DNA from 2 places in the Nocardia sp. GP40 genome. Region 1 is predicted to be linked to the other one. Evidence: riboswitches for the same ligand, from Rfam matches in the RefSeq annotation. Region 1 holds a riboswitch; the other holds the start of a gene.
The links. A riboswitch is a leader RNA that binds a small molecule or an ion and turns the genes downstream of it on or off. The one in region 1 is predicted to bind glycine.
Positions count from the first base shown of each region.

Region 2: another riboswitch for glycine. It lies ahead of gcvP (aminomethyl-transferring glycine dehydrogenase); the one in region 1 lies ahead of gcvP (aminomethyl-transferring glycine dehydrogenase).

Region 1 covers NZ_JBNPVW010000012.1:168,078-177,547, forward strand. Annotated here, with positions in the region: gene ABH933_RS31695 (FAD-dependent monooxygenase) at 1-179, opposite strand, end outside; gene ABH933_RS31700 (hypothetical protein) at 1,272-2,564, shown strand; gene ABH933_RS31705 (hypothetical protein) at 3,133-3,261, shown strand; glycine riboswitch at 3,811-3,904, shown strand; gene gcvP (aminomethyl-transferring glycine dehydrogenase) at 4,061-6,904, shown strand; gene ABH933_RS31715 (substrate-binding domain-containing protein) at 6,944-8,545, opposite strand; gene ABH933_RS31720 (WhiB family transcriptional regulator) at 8,699-8,959, opposite strand; gene ABH933_RS31725 (HNH endonuclease) at 8,984-9,470, opposite strand, start outside.
Region 2 covers NZ_JBNPVW010000011.1:57,884-67,353, reverse strand. Annotated here, with positions in the region: gene ABH933_RS29455 (purine-cytosine permease family protein) at 1-369, shown strand, start outside; gene ABH933_RS29450 (aldehyde dehydrogenase family protein) at 451-1,953, shown strand; gene ABH933_RS29445 (PucR family transcriptional regulator) at 2,147-3,685, shown strand; gene lpdA (dihydrolipoyl dehydrogenase) at 3,721-5,094, opposite strand; gene lipA (lipoyl synthase) at 5,151-6,086, opposite strand; glycine riboswitch at 6,444-6,551, shown strand; gene gcvP (aminomethyl-transferring glycine dehydrogenase) at 6,813-9,470, shown strand, end outside.

The sequences.
Region 1 (9,470 bases):
ATCAGATCGAGGGCGGCTAGCGCGTTCGAGGTCAGCACGACCCCGGCTCCGACCTCGGCGAACTCGGCGGCTCGCTCGTAGACCGCCACCTCCCAACCAGCCGCTCGCAACGCGATCGCCGCAGTGAGCCCGCCAATTCCGCCGCCGACTATCCCTGCGCGCCTGATATTTTCGGCCAATTTCCCCACCTACGACCCTGACATGACCGTGGATGCCAGCACCCACCGGATTCGATAGTAGCTCGACAGTCGCCTGGCGCGGCCACAAAACCGTCTACGTCCCAACGACACTCGGATGGACACCACCCACCGACGACCGCCAGACCGGGCCAAAGTCCACCGGAGCCAGTTGACCGGGCAGCGGATCCATGACTTCGTCGTCCGGTGCCCGACAACAACTTCGACACCGCCGAACTCGCCGAGTGGCTCGCTGTCGACCAGGAAGTCCGCATCGTACTCGACCGATTCATCGGTCGAGCCCACGCCTCGTGCTGCGTCTGCGACGACCTCTACGGGTTCGCGGGTTGTCCTCGGCCTGGCCGGCGGTCAACTGGACCGCGACCGGTGCTTGGCGCTGATCGGTCAAAGCATGGATCTTCGTGGTCAACCCGCTTTGTGTGTGATGTGCTGCTGAGCAGGCATGATGTCGAAATGTCGTAGCGAACGACTGTCGTCGGTTTACCGTTGTCGCAGACCGTTCTCGTCCGGAGTGCGGACGGGGCAGGACGCAGCAGAGGGGCACTGTGACCGTCCGTATCGGTTTGCTCGGCGACTGGTTCGGTCTGGATATCGTCGGCCGAAGCTGCCGCGTCGGTGAACTTGACCATCGATCGGGACGGCACCGCGGCGAGGCTCGATGTGGAATTTCCTGCGCCGGACGCGGCGGCCGAGGGTTTCGAACTGCCAGTGTTGCCGTGTCCGGCGCCCGGGGTAGTGAGTGTGTTACTCGACGAGACCACCGGCGCCACGCGTGCCGGGGGCACGGTGACCCTGGCGCGTGCCATGGCGACCCCGGACCCTATGTCGTACCTCAATCCACGGCCGAGCCTTCGTTTTTCGGCTACGTGGGCATTGGCGCCGATCCGGGCAGCGGCATCCCGGCGCTCGGGTTGACCGGCGTCGCGGCCGGGCTCGGCTGGGATAGCCGGATGCGGCTTCCCGAGTCACATTGCCCCAGCCCGCCACCGCCACCGGCAGCTGGTCGTGGACCGGGCCGACCGGCGCGCAAGCAGGCCGAAATACCCAGCAGCACAACGAGAGAGGAGCCCGCTGATGAGCAGCATTCCGCAATACACGGCCGCCACCGTCACGACCACCGACGGCGGGGTGAACAACACCTCCCCGCTGCATTTCGACCTCAACACCGACCCCGATCCGGTACGGATCTCACCCTCCAGCAACGACATGCGAACCGCGGACTTCGTCCTGGTCGGCAGCCGGCGCAGCGCCTCAGCCATCGAATGCCGCAAGATCACCCTCACCGTTCCCGCTGGCAGCACCTCACCCGACCTCACGCCAGACCTCAACAGCGCTACCGCCCAAATCAGCCTGCCGGGCTGGACACCGGTCACCAACACCGCCACCAAGACCATCACCTTCACCCCCGCTTCCGGCCACGCCGAGATCGGCCGCGACCAAGGCGTCACCGTGCAGTTGATGGGCATGCGTATCAACACCGTGGTCGGTAGCGCGCCACTGCGCATCGACCTCGAATGGCGAGAAGCGGGTTCCGGCGACGTATGGGACACCGGCACCGTCGTATTCGACATCGGGAAGTTCCCCGCGGACTTCCATTTGGCCAACTTCATGGCCGAACCGCTGATCATCGACAACAACGGCGCGGTCAAACTCAACTGGGAAGCCAGCGGAGCCTCCTCGCTGCGACTGCTCTACGACGCCGCCGACATCAACGTCCTGAACCTGGACACCTACCCGGTCAACAATGTCACCCACACCACCGTGTTCTACCTGCGCGCGACAGTCCAAGTCGGCACCAACACAGTCGAACGCATATTGTCCACTACCGTCACCGTCCGCACACCGGACCTCGAAGTCGCCAACCTCAGGGTCCTCGGAGAAATCATCATGCCGTCACCTCCGCCGGTCCTCAGCGTGAAACCAGAGCTCGGTGTCGACGATGGACATCCGTTGGAGAACATATTAGATGACGATCTCGAAACCTACTTCCAGAGCAAAGGCAGAGCTCTGAAACTCTATTGGGTGCGGTTGGACTACGACACCGTGCGGCCGATCTATAGTATCGACATATATTTCGGCGACCTGGCCGGCAGATATTTACCGCCTGCATTGCGGGTATATACCTGGACAGGCGAACCGCCGTGGGTCTACCACAACGGTTCTTCGCAGGGGAACCGCGAGTGGCATTTTTCCTCACCGGGCGGAATATTGGCACGATCGGTACAGCTGATCTTCCAAGCCGACTCGACGTCCCCTGTCGCCATTCGATCGTTCCAGGTGTCGTTGTTCGCGCCGCTACGGATGACGCGCGATGGCGCCTACTTTGATGTCCCGGTTCACCCACGTCAGGGCATCATCGAAGGCTGAAAGTCCTCCGCCTCGCCATTCTCGCCGGGAATGAGGCCACCGAAGACCAACTCGCACAAGGACTCGAGTTCGGAGTGGGAGGCGGTAGCAGCGGTCGGTGCCATTGACCGGCTCGCTCAGACGGACCCGGACGCCGTGCGGCAGACTCGACCGTCCCGAGCGGCGCGGGCCGGTATCGTAAGGCGAGCGAGCCGACGGGCACGATATAACGCCATTCCGTTCGATCTGAGAGCCCACACACGCGCCAGGTGTAGGGCGTGTCTCGCGAATATTCGGGTCTTGACGGGCGAAGATTGGCTGGTGACGCGGTTGGATTTGATTTCTGATGAGTTCTGGGCGGTAGTTCACTTCGCTCGTTGTTCGGAGCGCTGTTCTGGCTGGTGCCGTTACGGGTTCAGCTTCGGATACCGCCGGTGAGTGTTGGGCCGAGTTCCTGGCCGCCGACGGGGACCGAGTCTGTCTGCCGTTGCTGTCGTGTGTGACGGTGCGGTTCGAGGATTGCTCGCCGGTGCGGGGGTTCCCGTCGTATCGGGCCAGCGGAATTTTCCCGGGCCTATGGTCGTCGGCGATGACTGGTACGCACGTGGGTTACGAGTCGTGGCTGGAGCGGGATTGGTTGACGGTGCTCGATGCCTCGCCGGAGGTGGTGGAGATTTCCTCGCGGTCGTTCCGGTTGTCGTGGCCGGTCGAGGGTTGACACAGGCGGTGTCGACTCGACCGACATTGTGGAGCATGCCGTAACGGTATGGTCAAGCGCTCCTGGTACAGGTCGGTTGACTGGGCCCGGGTTACTGAGCAGTCGTTCCTTTGGCATCGGCCAGCGCGATGGACGTGAGCCGACCGTCGGCCTCGAAGGACACGCACCGGGTGCCCGGTCGCGCGGGCGGTACGGACGAAAGGGACGGGCCCCGAGCCGGGCAATGACCGACGACGTCGCAGCCGAGCCCCTCTAGACCCAAGACCGCGCGTTCGGAAGACGTACGGCTCCACGACGGCCACAGACGCAACCAGTGGTGGTCGGTCAGTCATGCCACGCGGGCGGTTGCTGGCCAGACGTCCACCCTTGACAACGACACCAATCGCAAGCTATTTCGATGCGAGTACATGGAGTTACCCATGTGCCAACGAGATCAGTTGGCTCGTTGGCGCCGCACCGCGCAGTGCGCCGGGGCTCGAGTCCGAGACCGGTGGTTGTCGGGGTCGGTAATACGTTCGACATGTGAACCGGCTTAGACTGGCAGTGCGTCGACGCCGTGCGGGAGAGTCCCGGGTTCGCCCGGGCGCCGAAGGAGCAGCACCTCCCCGTCAATCTCTCAGGCACAAGGGACCGTGCGGACTTTCGACGCCTCTGGAAAGCGATGGCCGCACACAATGCGGACCATCCGCCCATGGGGAAAGGGATGCGCGCATCCCGAATCTCTCAGGCGCCACGACAGAGGGGGAGGGCCCGATAGTCGACCCCGGTCGACACCCGCCCGAGCCCCTGGGAGCCTGCCGTGACCCGACCCTTCGCCGACCGCCACATCGGCCCCGACTCCGCGGGCCTGGACCGCATTCTCGACGTTGTCGGCGTGCGCGCGCTCGACGAGCTGGCCGAGCGGGCCCTGCCCGCGAACATTCTCGACGATCCGGCCGCGACCGGACTGGCCGCGCTGCCGCCCGCCGCGTCCGAGCACGAGGTGCTGGCCGAACTCGCGGCGCTGGCCCACTCGAACGCCGTGGCCACCTCGATGATCGGCCTGGGCTACTACGACACGCTCACCCCGCCGGTGCTGGTGCGCAATCTGCTGGAGAATCCGGCCTGGTACACCGCCTACACGCCGTACCAGCCGGAGATCAGCCAGGGCAGGCTCGAGGCGCTGCTCAACTTCCAGACCATGGTCTCGGATCTGACCGGGATGGACGTCGCGAACGCGTCCATGCTCGACGAGGCGACCGCGGCCGCGGAGGCGATGACGCTGCTGCACCGCGCGAATCGGGGGAGTAAATCCCTGCGGCTGCTGATCGATGCGGACCTGTTCCCGCAGACCCGCACCGTGCTGTACACCCGCGCGGAGCCCCTGGGGATCGAGATCGTCGAGGCCGATCTGAGCGCGGGCGTACTGCCCGAGGGCGAGTTCTTCGGCGTGCTGCTGCAGGCGCCCGGCGCCTCGGGCCGCATCGTCGACTGGACGGCGCTGATCGCCGCGGCGCACGAGCGGGGTGCGCTGGTGGCCACGGGCGCCGACCTGCTCGCGCTGACCCTGATCACGCCGCCGGGCGAGCAGGGCGCGGACGTATGTTTCGGCACCACACAGCGTTTCGGCGTGCCGATGGGCTTCGGTGGCCCGCACGCCGGATATCTCGCGGTGCGCACCGCGCATGCGCGTCAGCTGCCCGGGCGCCTGGTGGGTGTGTCGGTCGACGCCGACGGCAACACCGCCTATCGCCTGGCGCTGCAGACCCGCGAACAGCACATCCGCCGCGAGAAGGCGACCTCGAACATTTGCACCGCGCAGGTGTTGCTGGCGATCGTGGCCGCGATGTACGCCTCGTACCACGGCGCCGACGGGCTGCGTGCGATCGCGCGGCGGGTGCACGGGCACGCCCGCTCGCTCGCCGCGGGGCTGACCGCCGCGGACTCCGAAGCCGTTGTGCACGAACGGTTCTTCGACACCGTGCTGGTGCGGGTGCCCGGCGGCGCGGAGGCCGTGGTGGCCAAGGCACAGGGCCGGGGGATCAATCTGCGCCTGGTGGACCACGACCACGTGTCGGTCGCCTGCGACGAGGCGACCACGGCTGCCCATGTGGCGGTGGTGCTCGAATCCTTCGGCGCCACACCCGATTCCGGTGCGGAGGCGGAGTCCGAGGTGGTGGGGGCGTCCGCGATCGAGGACCGCACGTCGGAATTCCTGACCCATCCGGCGTTCACCCTGTACCACACCGAGACCGCGATGCTGCGGTATCTGCGACGGCTCTCGGACAAGGATATCGCGCTGGACCGCAGCATGATTCCGCTCGGCTCCTGCACCATGAAGCTGAACGCGGCCGCGGAGATGGAGCCGATCACCTGGCCGGGATTCGCCCGCCTGCATCCCTATGCGCCGGAACACGACGCGCCCGGCATCCTGCGGGTGATCGAGGATCTCGAGGCCTGGCTGTGCGCGATCACCGGCTATGACCGCGTCAGCCTGCAGCCCAACGCCGGGAGCCAGGGCGAGTACGCGGGTCTGCTGGCGATCCGCCGCTACCACGTGGATCGCGGTGACACGCATCGGGATACCTGTCTGATCCCGTCCAGCGCGCACGGCACCAACGCCGCGTCGGCGGCGATGGCCGGACTGCGCGTGGAGGTCGTGAAGTGCCGTGCGAACGGCGATGTCGACCTCGACGATCTGCGCGCGAAGATCGCCGACCACGCGGACCGGCTGGCCTGCATCATGATCACCTACCCGTCCACACATGGCGTCTACGAGCAGGAGGTCGCCGAGCTGTGCGCGCTGGTGCACGACGCCGGCGGCCAGGTGTACGTGGACGGCGCGAATCTGAATGCCCTTGTCGGACTTGCCCGTCCGGGCCGGTTCGGCGGTGACGTGTCGCATCTGAACCTGCACAAGACCTTCTGCATTCCGCACGGCGGCGGCGGTCCGGGCGTCGGCCCCGTGGCCGTGCGCGAGCACCTGGCGTCGTACCTGCCCGGTGATCCGCTCGAGCCGGGTTCGCACGCGGTGTCGGCGGCACGCTATGGTTCCGCGTCGATCCTGCCGATCACCTGGGCCTACATTCGCATGATGGGCGCGGACGGCCTGCGCCGGGCCACCCTGACCGCGATCGCCTCGGCCAATTACATTGCGCGGCGGCTGGATCCGCACTTCCCGGTGCTGTACACGGGCGCTGGGGGAGCGGTCGCTCACGAATGCATCCTGGACCTGCGCGAGATCACCAAGCGCACGGGCGTCACGGTCGACGATGTGGCCAAGCGCCTGGCGGACTACGGATTCCACGCGCCGACCATGAGCTTCCCGGTCGCGGGCACCCTGATGGTGGAGCCCACCGAGAGCGAGGATCTGCACGAGATCGACGCGTTCATCGACGCCATGATCGCCATCAAGGCCGAGATCGACCAGGTCGAGGCCGGGGTCTGGCCGGTCGAGGAGAGCCCCCTGCGCGGCGCCCCGCACACCGCGGCGTGCCTGGTCGGGGAGTGGACGCACCCCTACAGTCGCGAAACGGCGGTCTACCCGCAGGGCCTGGGCTCGGCCCGCGCGAAGGTCTGGCCCTCGGTGCGCCGCATCGACGGTGCGTACGGCGACCGCAACCTGGTCTGCAGCTGCCCGCCGCTCGAGGCGTACGCCGACTGAGCCGCCCGACCGGCGCCCGCGACCGGGCGGGCGCCGGACTCAGGGGGCGGTGAGCGCGTTGTTGATCGCGGTGCCGAAGGCCAGGTTGTCCGAGGTGGCGACCTTGGTGTAGGTGCCGCCGGTCTTCTGCGTCAGTGTCTGCAGGGTCGCCGCGCCCTGGCCGCCGATCACGATGACGTCGATGCGGACCGGGTGGGCCGGATCCATCGCGGCGGTGATGTCGGAGATCAGCTGGGTGCCGGTGATCGAGGAGTCGTCGTTCGGGCCGGCTGTGACCAGTAGCACCTTGTTGGTCCGGCCGGCGCCGAAGTTGCTCACCGCGGCCTTGTACGCCGCCTCGAGGGCCGGATAGGTGTGGTCCGAGCGCGACTCGGTGGCCGTGACCTGGCCGAGGGCCTGGGCCAGATCCGAGCGATGCTGCTGGGTGAGCGGGGCGGTCTTGGACACGACGCGGTACGGCTCACCGTCGATGTCCTCGGCATAGGTCCACGCACCGAGCCCGAAATCGCCGGGCATGGTGTCCAGAGTGGAGCTGATCGCGCCGACCGTGTTGTTCAGCCGAGTCATCGAGCCGTCGTTGGCCCCCATCGCCGCGGACGTGTCGATGAGCACGGTGGACTGCACGCCGAGCACCGGGTTCGCGAGTACCGAATGAACCTGGTCGAGAACCGATTTGGCCGGGACCGGCACGGGCTGCGGTGGCGCGGCGGAGAATCCGGCGGCGGCGAACAGCTGCTGCTGCGCGGGCGCGCGCAGATAGTCGGCGAACATGCCCGCGACGACCTGCTGGGTCTGATCGACCCAGGTACCGGTGAGCAGGGCGGCCGGGTGGTCGGCGACCGGATCGGATCCGGTGGGCCGGTATTCGGCCAGATCGCCCCGCGATTTCAGTTGCTGTTCACTAACTGCGACCGCGTGGATGGCTGCGTTCGAGGGGGGTGAAGCGGTGCCCACCGTGGTCAGCGCGGTGAGTGTGTCGCCGACCTGCGGTGCGCCCTGGGCCAGCCGGGAGATTGCGGAGACCACCTGTCCGGACTTGGCGGACTCGTCGTTCAGCGGGTCCGAGCCCGAGACCGCGGCCCCGACGGCGGCGGCCGCGGCCACGGTGTCGTCCCCCGTGGGCATCGCCATGCGCAGCCCGCCCCAGCCGCTCAGGCCGACCTGGCTCAGCGACCCCTGCTGCAGCTTGGGCAGGTCCGACCAGCCGATCTTGTTGCTCGTCAGGGCCTGGCGCAGCTGGTCCGGCACGGCGAGCACGATCGGGCTCACCGCCACCGCCGCCGGGGTCCCCTCGATGACGCCGGGGATCCGCATGGCCTGGACCGACCGCGAGGAGTCCGGGATCCAGAGGGCCGGGGGCGCGCCCAGTTTGGTGTCCCAGGACTTGCCGGCGAACCCCGCCACCATGGCCGCCGACGCCTGCGGGTTCACCGCGACGGTGATGCAGTGGTCGCGGACGTGCGGTTTCGCAGCGTTGTACCGATCGGCGGCCGCGCGCACCTGGGTGGCGATATCCGGATCCACGGTGACATTCACGGTCGAGGGGCCCTCGACACATTCACCGGCCGCGTCGCGGCTCTGCGCGGCCGAGTGCCGCCCCAGCCAGAACCAGCCGACAACCGCCACCACCAGTAACAGCACCGCGACCACGATGATAACTAGCCCTTTGCTGACGCCTCGTGATCCGCCTGCGCTGCGATGTGTACCCACCGCGTCAGTGTATGGTCATGCGAAAATGGTCGCGCCGGACGGCCACCGTCCCGGCGCCACCGGGGCGCCGGGACGGTTCGGCTCTCATTCGCGGATCAGGCGCCCGCGGTCGTACTCGTGGCCGCCCCAGACGCCGGACTGGCCGGTGCGCGAGGCGAACTCGCCGCACTGGCGCCGGATGGGGCAGCCGGCGCAGATGCCGCGGGCGTACTCGAAATCCTGCGACGGGTACGGGAACCACGCATCGTGATTCGGGTCACCCCGGCAGGCCGCGGCCTGCCAGTCCTTCGCGTCCGAGAGCGGGAACAGATCCACCAGGGTCGGCTCCTGCACTGCGATTGTCATATCGGATCCCCTCCTTTCCCGGGGTTACGTGGCGGCCAGGTCCTTCCAGATCCGCCGTTGGGTTCGGGCCATCTCGTCGGGTGCCTTGGGCTCCCACAGCAACCGCATCCCGGCCTCCTCGGGCGTGCGGTCCGCCTTGCGGGTGTTGCAGGGCGAGCAGGCGGCGATGAGGTTGGACCAGGTGTTCGGCCCGCCACGGCTGCGGGGTCGAATGTGGTCCACCGTGCGGGCCCAGCCGGCGCAGTATCCGCACCGGTGGTCGTCGCGGCGCAGAATCGCGGCGAGGGTGGCGCGGCTCTCGTCGTCGTGCGCCAGGACGCGGTGCTCCAGGTAGACGTAGCGCCGCAGCCGAATCGTCTCGGGGAGCACGACTTCCACGTGCTTGGAGCGGATCGGGAACCGCGGCTCGCGCTCGGCGACTGTCTCCGCGGCGCCGGTGATGAGCAGCACCACGGCCCGGTCGGCGGCGATCTCGGTGAGCGCCTCGTAGGAGGCGTTGAGCACCAGCACG
Region 2 (9,470 bases), on a different contig from region 1:
TCCATCTACAACAACTTCCTGGTTCTGCTGCTCGGTTCGCTGGTCCCGTGGACCGCGGTGAATCTGGTGGACTACTACCTGGTCCGGCATGGGGACTACGTCGTCGAGGACTTCTACAAGCGCGACGGCGGTCGCTACGGCCGGGTCAACTGGCCCGCGGTCAGCTGCTACCTCATCGGTGTCGCGGTACAGCTCCCGTTCATGATCATCGGGACCGCCTTCGTCGGGCCGTTCGCCAAGATGCTCGGCAACACAGATATCTCGTTCATCGTCGGGTTGGCTGTCGTTTCACCGCTCTACTACGTCATAGCCACGGCTTTTGCCCGCCGCAGCAATCGTTCGATGGAACCAGTCACGCAACCGGTATGAACCACCCCACCGCCGCGTGAGCGAAACGAAGAACCTATCTACAGGCGCCGGACCGGGCGCAGAAAGTACAGGCGAATGATCATGGCATCAACCGAAATCAGGCGATTCACGGTACGGCGGCCCGCTCCGGATCAGGTTCCCGTCGCCGACCTGCCGCCCGTGGGCCACTTCATCGGCGGATCGTTTGTCCAGGGCTCGTCCACCGAGGTCATCGACGTCGTCGATCCGGCCACGGAGAAGGTCCTCGGATCCGTCCCGGCAGGAACCGTCCAGGATGTCGATTCGGCCGTGGCGGGAGCCGTCGAGGCTCAGAAGTCGTGGGGCGCCACCACGCCGAGGGAGCGATCCGAGGTGCTCTCCCGGATCGCGGACATCGTAGAGGCCAACCGCGAAGTACTCGCAGTGCTCGAGTCCGCGAATACCGGCAAGCCCCGCAGCGTCGCCGACGACGATATCTCCAATACCGTCGACACGTTCCGGTTCATGGCGGGGGCGGGGCGGACGCTGACTTCCCTGGCCGCTGGAGACTACGCGCAGGGACACACCTCGGTCATTCTCCGCGAACCGGTCGGAGTGGTCGGGGTGATCACGCCCTGGAACTATCCGCTGCTGATGGCCGCCTGGAAGATCGCCCCCATTCTCGCCGCCGGAAACAGCGTGGTGCTCAAGCCCTCCGAGCAGACGCCGCTGTCGACACTGAAGCTGGCCGAACTCGTCGCCGGACAGATCCCCGACGGAATCGTCAATATCGTGTCCGGCCGCGGCCGGACAGTGGGACAGCGCCTGGCCGAACACCCCGACATCGCACTTGTCGCGGTGACAGGAAGTGTTCTCAGCGGCCAGGCGGTCGCGGAAACTGCCTCGCGGTCGGTCAAACGCGTTCACCTCGAACTCGGTGGCAAAGCACCCGTCGTCGTCTTCGCCGACGCCGACCTCGGTGCGGCCGCGACCGGAGTGCGTAACGCCGGATTCTGGAATGGGGGCCAGGACTGCGGCGCGGCCTGCCGGGTGCTGGTGCACGAATCGGTGGCGGAAAAGTTCACCGAACTCCTGGTTGAGGAAGTCGGCCGCCTGGTGGTCGGCGCGCCGGCCGCCGGGGACGACATCGAAATCGGTCCCGTGGTTTCCCGCCCGCACTTCGAGCGCGTCCGGGATGCGCTGGCCGAGGCAACCGCGGCCGGCCTGCATGCGGCCGTCGGCGGCGGGGTCCTGGGCGGCCCCGGCTACTTCATCGAACCGACGGTGTTCAGCGGGGTGCCGGCCGGGGCGCCGATCACCCAGCACGAAATCTTCGGCCCCGTCGTGACGGTCGAATCGTTCAGCACCACCGACGAGGCGGTTGCGAGGGCCAACGAGACACCGTACGGACTCGCGGCGTCGGTCTGGACCCAGGACGCGGGTCTGTCCCTCGACGTGCCCAAGCGGCTCGACTTCGGCACCGTCTGGGTCAACTCGCACCTGGTGTTCGCAAACGAGGCGCCGTGGGGTGGGTTCAAGGGATCGGGCTACGGGCGCGACCTCTCGCTCTATGCGCTCGACGACTTCTCCCGGACCAAGCACGTCATGATCAACCACGGTGCATGAGCCCCGGCGACGAGCACCGGAACTGGAAGTGAACTCGGCCATGCTGTGCCGATGAGACGGAGCTGAGGCTCCAGTCCACCAGAAGGGTGGAGCGGTGTACTGCCGGACACTGCTCCACCCCTTCGGGCGGGGTCGGCCCGATGTTCTATTCGATCGCACAAACGGCCTGTGCGCCGGGGCCTAGGATGCGATCGTGGCAATCACTATCGGCGAGCTCACGGAGATCCCGCACCTCCGACTCGAAGTGCACTCCGGAGCGGCTGGTCTCGGGCGTGAAGTCGCGTGGACACACGTCACCGATCTCCCCGAACCCTGGCGCTGGGTGACCGGCGGCGAGTTCCTGATGACCAACGGTATGTCGTTTCCGAAATCAGCGAAAGCGCAGGCCGACCTGGTGCGACAGCTCGCCGCGAAGGGCGTGGCCGGCCTCGGCATCGGCGAGAACATGTACTGCCCGCCGCTCACCAGGGCAGTGTCGAGGATCAGTGACGAACTGGGGTTTCCGCTGCTGTGGATCCGGTATCCACTGCCCTTCGTCGCCATCTCGCGGGCCGTCGCGGAGGCCACCCTTGTCGACCAGTCGCAGCGGCTCAGTCGCACGGTCCGGATGTATGACCTGATCCGCCGCCACACCGCGCACGGCGCCGACCCAGCCACCGTCCTGTCCGCGCTGGCGCGCGAGCTGGGATGTGAGATCCAGGTATGCGAACGCGCGACCGGCGAGCCATGGTTCCCGGACACGCCGCCACTGGATCCGACCGTCAGCGACGCCATCGCGGCATTGTCGGACTCGTCGAAGAACGTGGCCGGTGGAGCATACGGCCTGCCGTCCATCGGTGACCGCGCGGCCATGCTCACCGATATCCCACGGCACGCGGATGCCGCATTGGTCGCGCTCAGCGACCCGAAGGTCGGCGTCGACCCGATCCAACTCCAGCACGCGGCCACCGTCGTATCGATCGAGCTCTCCCAGACCCGGCTCATGCTCGAACACGAGCGGCGTTACAAGTCGGGATTGCTCACTCAGATGCTCGAAGGGCGGATGGACATTCCCGCTGCCGCCGATCAGCTCGCCGAACTCGGCCTGGATCCGGCGTCCGCGGTGCTCGTCGTCGCCCGCAGCGACGACCCGAATCGCATGCTGGACCTGCACAATTCGTTGTGGCGACGGTCACTGCCCAATCTGTGCCGGCTCCGGATGGACACGGCCCACGTTCTGGTGCCCGATGACACCCATACCGACGCCGTCCTGATCCGGGCGCTCGGCCCGACCGCCCGGATCGGAGTAAGCGGGAAGATCGGTTCGCTCAGCAGGTTTCAGGATGCGGCCCGCGAGGCTTCCTGGGCGTTGTCGATCGCGGAACGCCAGGGAACCGTCGTGTCTCGGTACGGCAGCGCCGTACCCTGGATCGGCCTGTCCGACGTGGCCGAGGCGCAGACCCTGGTCGACCGCATCCTGCGGCCGGTCCTGGACTACGACGAGAAGCACCAGTCGCAACTCGTGGAAACCCTCGACATATTTCTGCAGAACCAGCGGTCGTGGCAACGGACTGCACAGGCCATGCACATCCACCGGCAGACGGTGATGTACCGAATCCGGAAGGTGGAGGCGCTCACCGACCGCGACGTGGCGGATACGAACGCACTGGCAGAGCTATGGCTGGCCGTGCGGGCGGCCGAGCTGCTCTCATTTTCGAGGACCGAGACAACTCCGAGTAGACGTCTGAAGTAACCCGCGTGCATCATTCCCCTACCGGGGTGGCAGGGCTATCCGTGTACGTGCAGGGGCTTTCCGGAGACGGCCAGCAACGCCTCGCCCAGTGCCTCGCCCTGCGTGGGATGGGCATGCACGAACTTCGCGGCCTCGCCCGCATCGGCCTTCAGGTTGTAGAGCATCTGTGCCTCGCCGATCAGCTCGCCGACCCGATCGCCGGCCATGTGCACGCCGATCACCGAATCATCCGGCGCCACAATGAGTTTGACTGCTCCCGAGGTCTTGAGGATCTGGCTCCTACCATTGCCCGCGAGGTCGTAGGTCACGGTCTTGATCTCCTCGCCGAACGCCTCCCGTGCCGCGGCCTCGGTCAGGCCGACCGACGCCACCTCGGGGTGTGAGTAGGTCACGCGGGGGATGCCGGTCTCGTCGATCGGGTCGGGGTTCAGTCCCGCGATCTCCTCGGCGACGAAGATGCCCTGCTGGAATCCGCGGTGGGCCAACTGGAGTCCGGGCACGATGTCGCCGACCGCGTACACGTTCGGCAGTGCGGTGCGCAGTCGCTCGTCGGTGGTGACGAAGCCGCGGTCGAGCACGATGCCCGCCTCCTCGTAGCCCATCGACGCGGTATTCGGACCTCGGCCCACCGCGACCAGCACGACGTCGGCATCGAGGACGTCGCCGGACGCGAGGGTGACGCGCACGCCGTCGTCGTCCTGCGCCACCTCGGTCACCCGGGCGCCCGTCTTGGCGGTGATCCTGCGCCGCCGGAAGGCCCGTTCGAGGTACTTCGAGAGCGCCTCGTCCTCGTTCGGGACCAGCCGCGGCAGCGCCTCGACGATCGTCGCCGAGGCGCCGAATGATGCCCAGACACTTGCGAACTCGACGCCGATGACGCCGCCGCCGAGGATCACGGCCTTGGCCGGGACCTCGGGCAGGGTCAGGGCCTGGTCGCTGGTGATCACCCGGCCGCCGATGCTGATCCCGGGCAGCGACTTGGGGTGCGACCCGGTCGCGAGGATCACGTCGGTGCCGGTGATCAACTCGCCGTCGACCTCGACGCCAGTCGGTGCGACGAACCGGCCGCGGCCGTTGACCACCTCGATGCCGTACGAACTGATCAGGCCCTGCAGGCCCTTGTGCAACCGGGTGACGATGGTGTCCTTGTAGCTGAGCACCTTCTCGACGTCGATGCCTCGCAACGACGCATCGACACCGAATTGGGAAGCCGTGCGGGCATTGTCGGCCACCTCGGCGGCATGCAGTAGCGCCTTGGTGGGAATGCACCCGCGGTGCAGGCAGGTGCCACCGAGCTCGTTCTCCTCGACGAGGATGACCGAGCGGCCGAGTTCGGCCGAGCGGATGGCGGCGGCGTACCCGCCGGAACCGCCGCCGAGAACGACCACGTCTGCGGATCGTGCGGTCATGTGAATACTCCTGGTGTGGAATGTGAAAGCTGTGTGGATGAAGGCATTTCGTGGATCTACCGGGAATCGGCGGCGGCCATCGCCTCGGCATGCAGGCGGCCTGCGCGGTAGGAGGACCGGACCAGTGGACCCGACATGACGCCGAGGAATCCGATCTCGCGGGCGACTTGCTCGAGGTGCGCGAACTCCGCGGGCTCGGCCCACCGCTCGACGGGATGGTGCCGGGACGACGGCCGCAGGTACTGGGTGATCGTGATCAGCTGGCAGCCCGCGTCGTGCAGGTCCCGCAGTGTCTGGATCACCTCGTCGGTGGTCTCGCCCAGGCCGAGGATGAGGTTCGACTTCGTGATCAGACCGTCCGCTCTGGCCCGGGTGATCACCTCGAGCGACCGCGCATAGGTGAAGGCGGGCCGAATCCGGCGAAACACGCGTGGAACGGTCTCGACGTTGTGCGCCAGCACTTCTGGACGGGTGTCGAAGACCGCACGCAGTTGTCCGGGATCCGCGGTGAAGTCCGGAATCAACAGTTCTACGCCGGTGCCCGGGCTCTGCCGGCGAATCTGGCGCACCGTTTCGGCATACAGCCAGGAGCCGCCGTCCGGTAGATCGTCGCGAGCGACGCCGGTCACCGTGGCGTACCGCAGGCCCATCGCGCGCACCGACTCGGCGACCCGTCGCGGCTCGTCGAGGTCGAGGTCGACGGGTTTACCCGTGTCGATCTGGCAGAAGTCGCAGCGCCGTGTGCACTGGTCTCCGCCGATCAGGAAGGTCGCCTCGCGGTCCTCCCAGCACTCGAAGATGTTGGGGCACCCCGCCTCCTGGCAGACGGTGTGCAGGTTCTCGCGTTCGACGAGGGCGGCGAGCGCTCGGTACTCGGGCCCGGTGCGCATCCGCACCTTCATCCACGGCGGCTTGCGTTCGACCGGAGTCTGGGCGTTGCGAACCTCGAGCCGAAGCAGTCGACGGCCGTCCGGGGCGAGGGGGGTGCTCATGGGAACTCCTTCGATAGCCGGAGCCTGTGCGATCTCGCTGGCAGGATCCGGCTGCTGTGCGGCGACGCGAAGTCGCCGGTGATGTGAGACCCGCACGATCATGGCCGGGCAACGCTCGCAGGACGCGGTGTCGGCAGAGGAGAGGAAGCAGGCCCTCAATACCTTTGCGGGACTTGGTATCGGGACGCCGAATGCTCGATGTGTGCGGTCACAGTGAGCGAGTTCCAGAGCGAGGATGCCAAACGCTGCCGCATTTTGGCAAGGGTGATCGGCGGTCGAGTGGCCGGCGAGAAGTTGGTGGCAGACAAACCCCGGGGGAGTGTGTACAGTCCTGCACGTCACAACTGAAGACGCCGATGACGCGCAGCGGGAGAACCTCCGAGTTTCAGGCTTCTGAACTCCGAGGCGCCGTAGGAGCAACTTCCTCCCCGGGAATCTCTCAGGCCCCAGTACCGCAGCGCCGAGGCAACTCTGGAGAACAGGAACGGCCGCAGGCCGGTACTTACCGAAGGTGAAGAGCAGCGCCGTAGCCGCGGCAATGTGCAACTCTCAGGTTTCAGGACAGAGCGGGGAGGTGTCCCTTAGTCGATGTCCGGTGCGGTCCGGACATAGCGAAACCGGAGTCACCTCGTGTCGGTTGAAACCCGTATTGCCCCCAATGGTGGGCCCTCTACCAGCGACTTTCCCTCGCGTCACATCGGTCCCGACGCGTCCGCGGCACAACACATGCTCGAGGCACTCGGCTACGAGACGCTCGATGAGCTCATCGACGCCGCGGTGCCGGACCAGATCCGCAGTGAGCAGGCCATGGACCTGCCGGCGGCCCGGAGCGAGCCGCAGGTCCTCGCCGACCTGCGCGCCCTCGCCGACCGCAATCAGACACGTGTCCAGATGATCGGTCTCGGCTACCACGACACCGTCACACCTGCGGTTTTGCGGCGAAACATGCTCGAATCACCGGCCTGGTACACCGCCTACACGCCCTACCAGCCGGAGATCTCCCAGGGTCGGCTCGAGGCGTTGCTGACCTTCCAGACGTTGATCGAGGATCTCACCGCGCTCCCCCTGGCCGGGGCCTCCCTGCTGGACGAGGCCACCGCCGTCATGGAGGCCGTGCTGCTCATGCGGCGGGCGAACAAGTCCAAGTCAGCCACGAACCGGGTGATCGTCGACGCGGACTGCCTGCCGCAGACCCTCGCGGTCGTCCGGGGGCGCGCCAAGTCCGTCGGCATCGAGGTGCTGGTCGCGGATCTCTCGACTGAATTGCCCGACGCCGACGCATTCGGTGTGGTGTTCCAGGCGCCGGGCGCGAGCGGCGCCGTCCGCGACCTGTCGCCGCTGATCGCGGCCGCGGGCGAGCGCGGCGCGCTGACCACGGTGGCCGCCGACCTGCTTTCGTTGACGATCGTGACGCCGCCCGGAGAACTGGGCTGCGATATCGCGGTCGGATCCGCGCAGCGCTTCGGCGTGCCGCTGTTCTTCGGCGGCCCGCACGCCGGCTACATGGCTGTGCGCACCGGGCTCGAGCGCATGCTCCCGGGCCGCCTGGTCGGGGTGTCGGTCGACGTCGACGGAGCCCCCGCCTACCGGCTCGCGCTGCAGACCCGCGAACAGCACATCCGCCGCGACAAGGCGACCAGCAACATCTGCACGGCGCAGGCACTGCTCGCCAACGTGGCAGCCATGTACGCGGCCTACCACGGTCCGGAGGGTCTGCGCGCCATCGCAACCCGTGTCCACCGCCATGCCGTGACGATTGCCGAGAGCCTGCGGGCGGCCGGCCACCAGATCGTGCACGACCACTTCTTCGACACCGTGCAGGTCCGGGTGCCGGGCCGGGCCGGGGAGTTCGTCGCCAACGCCGATCGTTTCGGCATCAACGTGCGCCTGGTGGACGACGACCACGTCGGCATCTCCTGCGACGAGTGCACCACCGACGACGTGGTGCGTCGCGTCGTGGCCGCCTTCGGCGCGACGGTGACCCCGACGCCGACCGCGGTCTCCGGGCTGCCGGCAGAACTCGACCGCACCTCGACGTTCTTGCAGCACCCGGTGTTCCACGAGCACCGTTCGGAAACCGCGATGCTGCGGTTCCTTCGGAAGCTCTCGGACAAGGATCTCGCCCTGGACCGCACCATGATCCCGCTCGGGTCGTGCACGATGAAGCTGAACTCCGCGGTGGAGATGGAGCCCATCAGCTGGCCCGGATTCGCCGGCATCCACCCCTACGCGCCCGTCGAGCAGACCGGCGGGTACCTGGAGCTGATCGGCGACCTCGAGCGGTGGCTCGGGGAGATCACCGGATATGATCGAGTCTCGTTGCAGCCCAACGCCGGATCTCAGGGCGAGCTGGCCGGACTGCTGGCGATCCACGGATACCACGAGTCCCGCGGCGAGAGCGGCCGCAACATCTGTCTCATTCCGCAGTCCGCACACGGAACGAACGCTGCCTCGGCGGTCCTGGCCGGGATGCAGGTGGTCGTGGTGGCCACCGCGGCCAACGGCAACATCGACATCGACGATCTGCGCGCCAAGATCGCGGTCCACGAGGGCAAGGTCGCCGCGATCATGCTCACCTACCCCTCCACTCACGGCGTATACGAGAACGACGTGCGCACGGTCTGCGACCTGGTGCACGAGGCCGGCGGTCAGGTGTACGTCGACGGCGCGAACCTCAATGCGCTGGTAGGCCTGGCCCAGCCGGGCAGGTTCGGTGGCGACGTCTCGCACCTGAACCTGCACAAGACCTTCTGCATCCCGCACGGCGGCGGCGGACCCGGTGTCGGACCGGTCGCTGTGCGCGAGCATCTCGCACCGTTCCTGCCCGGGGATCCGCTCGGCGGTGGCGACGGGGGAGCCCCGGTCTCGGCCGCCAACTACGGCTCGGCCGGCATCCTGCCGATCACCTGGGCGTACCTCGCGCTGATGGGCCCGGACGGCCTGACCAGCGCCACCGAGACCGCGGTGCTGGCGGCCAACTACGTCGCGAAGTCGCTCGACGCGTACTTCCCGGTGCTCTACACCGGACCGTCGGGTCTGGTGGCGCACGAGTGCATCCTCGACCTGCGCGCCATCACCAAGGAAACGGGTGTCACCGCCGAGGACGTCGCAAAGCGACTGATCGACTACGGATTCCACGCGCCGACCCTGTCCTTCCCGGTGACCGGCACCCTGATGGTCGAACCGACGGAGTCCGAGGACCTGGCCGAGCTGGACCGGTTCATCCAGGCGATGGTCGCGATTCGGCAGGAGATCGACCTGGTCGGCGCCGGGGTGTGGCCGCTCGAGCGCAGCCCGCTGCGGCAGGCGCCGCACACCGCGGAACAGGTCACTGCCGACGAGTGGACGCTGCCCTACCCCCGCCACCTGGCCGCCTTCCCCGTC